DNA from 2 places in the Bacillus spongiae genome. Region 2 is predicted to be linked to the other one. Evidence: a T-box and tRNA genes for the amino acid it is inferred to sense, from the RefSeq annotation. Region 2 holds a T-box; the other holds one or more tRNA genes.
The links. A T-box is a leader RNA that pairs with one kind of tRNA and senses whether it is charged. The one in region 2 lies ahead of argS (arginine--tRNA ligase), so its partner is inferred to be a tRNA-Arg.
Positions count from the first base shown of each region.

Region 1 (3,433 bases), on a different contig from region 2:
ATGAAAAAGGGGAGAAGGGTACATGGTTGAAAAAAAAGTAGAAGTAAAGCTTAAAACAGGTTTACAAGCAAGACCTGCTGCACTATTTGTTCAGGAAGCAAATCGTTTTTCTTCAGAAGTCTTTCTTGAGAAAAATGGGAAGAAAGTGAATGCGAAAAGTATTATGGGCTTGATGAGCTTAGCGGTTAACTCAGGTGCTATTGTAACCCTTATTGCTGAAGGTAATGATGAAAATGAAGTAATTGAAGCATTGGTTGAATTTGTATCAAATGAAGGTTAATATCTTAGAGAAAAACTCACATACCTGCTAAGTATGTGAGTTTTTCTTAGTAATCAACCTAAAAAAAGAGTACCCACTTAGTGAAAGTGAATACTCCGTTTAATGGATCCATTTATTTCTGTTCTTCGTGTCTAGTCATGATTTTGTCAATTAAACCATATTCTAGTGCGCGCTCAGCTGTCATGAAATTATCACGGTCTGTATCTCGGCTAATTACCTCAATATCTTGACCAGTACGTTCTGCTAAAATAGAATTTAGTTTTTCACGTAGGAAAAGAATGCGTTTTGCAGCAATTTCAATTTCAGTCGCTTGACCTTGAGCACCACCTAATGGTTGGTGAATCATGACTTCACTGTTTGGAAGTGCGTAGCGATGTCCTTTTTCACCCGCAGCAAGTAAAAATGCGCCCATAGAAGCAGCCATCCCAATGCAGATGGTTTGTACTTTTGGCTTAATAAATTGCATAGTGTCATAAATCGCCATACCTGCTGTAATGCTTCCACCAGGAGAGTTGATGTAAATGGAAATGTCTTTTTCTGGATTTTCAGCTTCAAGGAACAATAGCTGAGAGACGATGGAGTTGGCAACATTGTCATCAATGGCACTACCCAACATAATAATACGGTCTTTTAATAAGCGTGAATAAATATCATAAGCACGCTCACCACGGTTTGTTTGTTCAATAACTGTAGGAATTAAGTTCATTCTTACTTCCTCCTTTTAATGTATTACAGGATTTCCTGTATAATTTTGTTTATGTAATGTAATCATACACCGATGGTCAATAAAGGTCAAACGTAATGTACTGAGTTATGTAAATCTATCCAAACGAGATACACGTTACCTTTTCCATCTTACCCACTTCACCTTCTTTTAAAACAAATAAAAGCTATTGCGTAATTACGATCTGTCATTTATAATATATTGTCGTACCATATTATTATATGCCCTCGTAGTGTAATGGATAACACGTAAGATTCCGGTTCTTGAAATAGGGGTTCGATTCCCTTCGAGGGCGTACTCAAAAAACGTTATATTAAAAGCTCATACGCTATTGTTGCGTATGAGCTTTTTTGTTTTTTTAGGTGAACAACTTGAAGAAATTTAACGAATGATAAAATTAACGAATGATACTATGAATCGTTATATCGATATGAATGACAGCAGACTACTGAAGGTGGCGAATGTACTGGACGGGAAGGTTTTGTTTCAACCGCAGTCGTTAACGGAGTTTTATTTGTTCGTGGAATGAAGAATAGCCGAAAAATGTCGCCAATAGTAGCGGAATAAAGGTGCGAATAGGGCGAATGAACTTTGTTGTTTTCGTAGGTATAAATTTTTAAAGAATAACACGAAATGTACCACGTAACTAAGTACCTGTTTTACGAAATAAACGGTATAGGTGACAGTAGTATGAAGCGAAGAAATGAAATTAAGAATGTTAAGGCAAAACGAACTCTACAAGAATTAATTCCGGAAGAACCTAACAACACTTCCAACTTTGATGAAGTGGTAGAAGGATTTTTTAGGCATTGCCGTATACGTGGTTTATCGACTTACACTGTTAAGTATTACGATAAGGATTAAAAACAAATTAAAAAGATTTTCCTGGAGTTAGATATATCTCTTAAAGATATGAGGCATATTAAAACGCCACATATTGAGCAATTAATTGAACACCAGCAAAGGAACGGCTGAGCCCGACGTGTATTGCTTGTTTCGACGCACTCCGTTCCTTATCGAAGTACAAAAAGCATCTACTCGGAAAAGCAGATGCGGGAAAAGATGGATCGTTATATCGATTTATATAGCCGTGGTGTTCTTGGCGTATCGGTGCCACACGTGCTGATAATCGCTGAGAAACGGTATGGATTAGACGGTGAATATCCGTTTCGATTGTTTTAAGCGCAGTCGAGTAGTGGTGGAATTAAAGTGAGAATAGGGTGAGGGGCGCGTCGAGTTGACACACCTACTGTTCGTTTAGGTACACAGTCCAGGCGGAGAGCTATTTCCGCATTTGTTGCCGTCGAATGTATTAGCAGTATCAGCAGGTGGAATGGCTTCGATGTCAAATTCGAAGTTATTTTTCGCTTCGTTGAAACGAATGGTGTTGTCAGCTGCGCTATCTTCAATTAAAATACCTGCGTCAGTGACATCAGTACCGTTGTTTCGAGCGATGTTAGAGTCGATGGCGTTTACAAAAGCCCCATCTTCAATTTCAATTCCACTTCCACTGTTATTGCAAGTTAAATTCTTAATAATGTTATTATTACCATCACCAGCCCCAACTAGAATTCCTCGTGCATTATTTTTATTTGATATGTTTCCGATAATTGTATTAAATGAATCATTAATTAATAAACCATCATCTATGTTTTCCTTAGCTGTACTTAATAGAAGCTTATTATTCACATTAGAAAATGAATAACCAGTACCGTCATTTACATTACTTTCACATTTTAATATACAATTGTTTTGCCCAGGAGAGATATTAAATCCATCATCTCTATTCATCAAGATAGAACACTCAATAATTAAATTGTTGTCTCCAATTAACTGTATACCACTACCTATATTAAGTTTTGACTCAATATTCTTTAAAACATTGAAATTAGTATTGATTCGAACTCCCTCATCTGGAAACCCTTGGATAGTGAAATCTTGTAATGTAATTCTGTCAGAAATTACAACCACACCGTCATCACTTCCCTGCGCTGGAGCACCTTCAATAATCGTCCGACCAATGCCACAACCGAAAATTTTTAAATTGTCGACATCTACTTCAAACCCGTCAAACTTCCCAGCTAAAATCTTTATACTATCCCCCGAACTTGAAGCATCAATTGCAGCCTGCACCGTTAGAAAATCCGTTGGTACAAGTCGTAATACCATATCGTATACCTCCCTTCACAATTAGCGTTACTAGAGTATATGAAAAGAGCGCTAAAACGGCTTGTACTATGCGGATAAATGTACGTTTAACTATTGATGTTGATTCGTTTCTTGTAGGCTAGTATGGCAGCAATTATTGGATCGGAGAGTTTATAGGTGACAGGTGAAGTGACAAATTAGTGGATTTGCGGTGAAGTAGTTGAAAAAGACGATTCCATCAGTCGTTTTCGCTTTCTTCAACCTGCATTTTACCCTAATAT
Region 1 covers NZ_JBBAXC010000008.1:127,968-131,400, forward strand. The annotation lists gene whiA (DNA-binding protein WhiA) at 1-30, shown strand, start outside; gene WAK64_RS11440 (HPr family phosphocarrier protein) at 23-280, shown strand; gene clpP (ATP-dependent Clp endopeptidase proteolytic subunit ClpP) at 393-986, opposite strand; tRNA gene WAK64_RS11450 (tRNA-Arg) at 1,228-1,299, shown strand; gene WAK64_RS11455 (hypothetical protein) at 1,695-1,868, shown strand; gene WAK64_RS11460 (right-handed parallel beta-helix repeat-containing protein) at 2,262-3,173, opposite strand.
Region 1: it has a tRNA-Arg gene. The T-box ahead of argS (arginine--tRNA ligase) is inferred to sense a tRNA for this amino acid. The anticodon was not compared.

Region 2 (3,433 bases):
AATCTAGTAACCATTCTTCTATTGCAGTTAATATGGAATGTAGCCATGCAGACATTGTTTAAGACTCCTTTTTCCGAATTCAAGTAATTAAAAGTATACCATTAATAGCAGTAAACGTCATATTTTGATGTCACGCTACTATTTCTCAGGAAATAGGTCGAATGCTGTAGTCTACATATTTTCAGGTGCTTTAATCCCGAGCAGTCTCAACCCTTCGGCTAGAACGGTAGTAAACGCTGATACGAGGGTCAAGCGATACGTAAGCTGAGCATCCTGTTCAAGGATCCGTACTTTCCCATAATATTTATTAAAGGATTGAGCGGTTTCAAATAAGTATTTAGCTAAATAATGAGGAGATTGAGAGGCTTGTGATTGGTGTATTATCTCTGGAAACGCATGTAATTTCTTTACTAAACCCCAACTTTCATCATCATCTAGCGCTAATATCGTTTCTGTTCCTGTTTCCCCTTTTCTTTGTAAAGAGCTTGCTCTTGCAAATGTATATTGTAAATAGGGGCCGGTATCTCCTTCGAAAGTCAGCATATCTTCCATTGAAAACTCGACCGAGTTTGTTCGTTCATTTTTTAAGTCGTGATAAATTAACGCTCCAACCCCAACCTGTTCAGCAATCTCATTTGCATTCGGTAGGTCTGGGTTTTTTTCAATCATATTTTTATGAGCAAGCTTTACCGCTTCATTTAGCATATCTTCTAGTAAAATAACATGTCCTTTTCTTGTAGACATTTTTTTGCCATTCTTTAAATAAAGACCAAAAGGGATATGGTGCATGTTACTTGCCCAAGTAAATCCGAGCTTGCTTAAGACGGCAAAGACTTGCTGAAAGTGGATACGTTGTTCTTGTCCAACGACGTAAAGTGCTTGTGAAAACGAGTAAGATCGAAAGCGGTCAAGAGCTGCCGCAAGGTCACGTGTTGCATAAAGTGTCGCACCATCTCTCTTTTGGATTAAGCATGGTGGGAGTGCTTCTTCTGTAAGTTTAACCACCATGGCACCGTCGGATTTAACAAGGATGTTCTCTTCCTCTAGCATTGTGATGACTTCATCCATTTTATCGTTGTAATAGGATTCCCCTCGATAAGAGTCGAAGGATATGCCAAGTCTAGTATATAGTTGTTGGAAGGCTTGTAGAGACTCCTTACGAAACCATCCCCATAGTTGAAGATACTCTTGATTTCCATCTTCTAAACTCTTAAATACCTCCCTTGCTTCGTCTTCTAATTCTGGAAATTGAGAAGCTTCAACATGAAATTTAGTGTAAAGAGAGAATAACTCATCGATTGGTTTCTTCTTTACCGTATTGCGGTCCCCCCATTTTTTATAAGCAACGACTAATTTCCCAAATTGCGTGCCCCAGTCACCAATATAGTTATTTTTCACAGTTTGATAACCACATTTTTCTGCAAGTAGACTTAAGGAATTTCCAATGACAGTTGAGCGTAGATGGCCCATTGAGAAGGGTTTGGCAATATTAGGAGAAGACATATCGAGTACAATGGTTTCCCCTTTTCCAATGGTAGAAGAGCCATAGTTCGACCCCTTCGATAAAATATTCAAAAGGATATCTGTGCTAAGAGTAGCTGGATTAAAGAAAAAATTGACGTAAGGTCCGATGTTCTCCACTTTCTTAAAATAAGGAGATCGAATGGCTTTTGCTAACGATTCAGCAATCGTGACAGGTGATGATTTCAAGTGGGCGGCCAATTGAAAACAAGGAAATGAAAAGTCACCATGATGAGCATACTTTGGTGTTTCAATTAGTGAGGTAATTTCTTGTTCGGAAACAGCTCTTGGAATATGAGGTTGAACACTTTCACTTATTATTTTTTTAAAATCCATTATGAATCCCTCCTAATAATAAAAAGCCCGCCTCTAAAATAAGAGGCGAGCTTTCGTCGCGGTACCACTCTTGTTCCCACTTACCGTGGGCACTTCAAAACGATAACGGTAGAACCGATCACTCTTACTATTTTCAGAATGATGTCTCTGGAGTGCGCTTCACTTTAAAGGTTCCATCAGGCTTCCACCACCCCTGACTCGCTTTAGGTTATCCTTAAAGCTACTCTCTCCTTCACGGACTTTATAATATTATGATTATTATACACAATTAGGAAATAGTTGCAAGCGTATTTTTATGTCATAGAAATAATCTCTCAGCCATTCTATTTATGTGTTAGGTCTATGAATATCCTTATGAATGATATACCAAAACACTCCAAGATAGGACCTTGAAGTGTTTCAACGTATTTTATTCATCATTTTCTGACGAGAACATATAGGTTCGGTGATAGTATTTCATACTAAAGACTAGACCGAGTGCAAGCATATTTCCCATTAATGAGCTTCCTCCGTAAGAAATATATGGGAGAGGGATTCCTGTAATAGGCAAAATTTGAACCGTCATTCCGATATTTTGAAATACGTGAAATGTGATCATGCTAATAATACCAGCAATAATGTAGACGTTGAATGGTTGTTTCGTTTCTAAGGCTACTTTTGTTAAATGATAAATAAGCAAGAAAAATAAACTAATTACGAGGCTTGCACCAATAAACCCATATTCTTCGCCAATGATACTAAATATAAAATCCGTGTGGCTTTCTGGGATGTAAACTTCCCGGTCTTGATAGCCTTTTCCAGAAATTTGTCCTGAACCTATCGCATTTAACGATTTGACAAGGTGAAACCCTTCTCGGTCCTGATAACTATAAGGGTCAAGCCAAGAGTAGATTCGACCAAATTGGTAGGATTGAACACCGAAATACTTCTCTAATATTTCTGGTTTCCAAATGGCGAGAGACAAAATACTACCTCCAACAACACTTAAAAAACTGAAGATGGGGACAATAATTTTCCATGAGATGCCTGAAACGAAAATAATGCCGGTAACGATGGCTATTAATACTAAGGATGTTCCTAAATCAGGCTGAAGCATAATTAAAGCAAGCGGCACAAGCGAGGTAATACAAATCTTCACGAGTAATAACATATCTGATTTTAGTGTTTTGTTATCATATACTATGTGATGGTTTGAGATGAGCCGGGCTAGTGCGACGATTAAAAAAATTTTCATAAACTCTGAAGGTTGGATCGTTCCAATTGCTGGGATTTGAAACCAGCTTTTTGCTCCATTTTTGACAGGAGCAATGCTTTCAGGAGCAACAATTAATAACAAGAGTAAAAAAATACCGATACCGTATAAATACCAAGCAAGTCGTTTATATTGATCGGGATCAAAAAAAAGTGCGGCACCTATAATTCCAAAGCCGACTACATACCAAAAGCCTTGACGTAGTACAAAATTAACAGCATATTGATCGGTTGTTTGGGCGCTTGAAATGCTCATTGCACTAGCAGCAAAAAATAAGAGGATGATGAGCAGTAATCCCCAGTCAAATTTATCAGAAAAACGATG
Region 2 covers NZ_JBBAXC010000025.1:30,772-34,204, reverse strand. The annotation lists gene WAK64_RS20460 (YqaA family protein) at 1-55, opposite strand, end outside; gene argS (arginine--tRNA ligase) at 172-1,857, opposite strand; T-box leader at 1,896-2,102, opposite strand; gene WAK64_RS20450 (FtsW/RodA/SpoVE family cell cycle protein) at 2,267-3,433, opposite strand, start outside.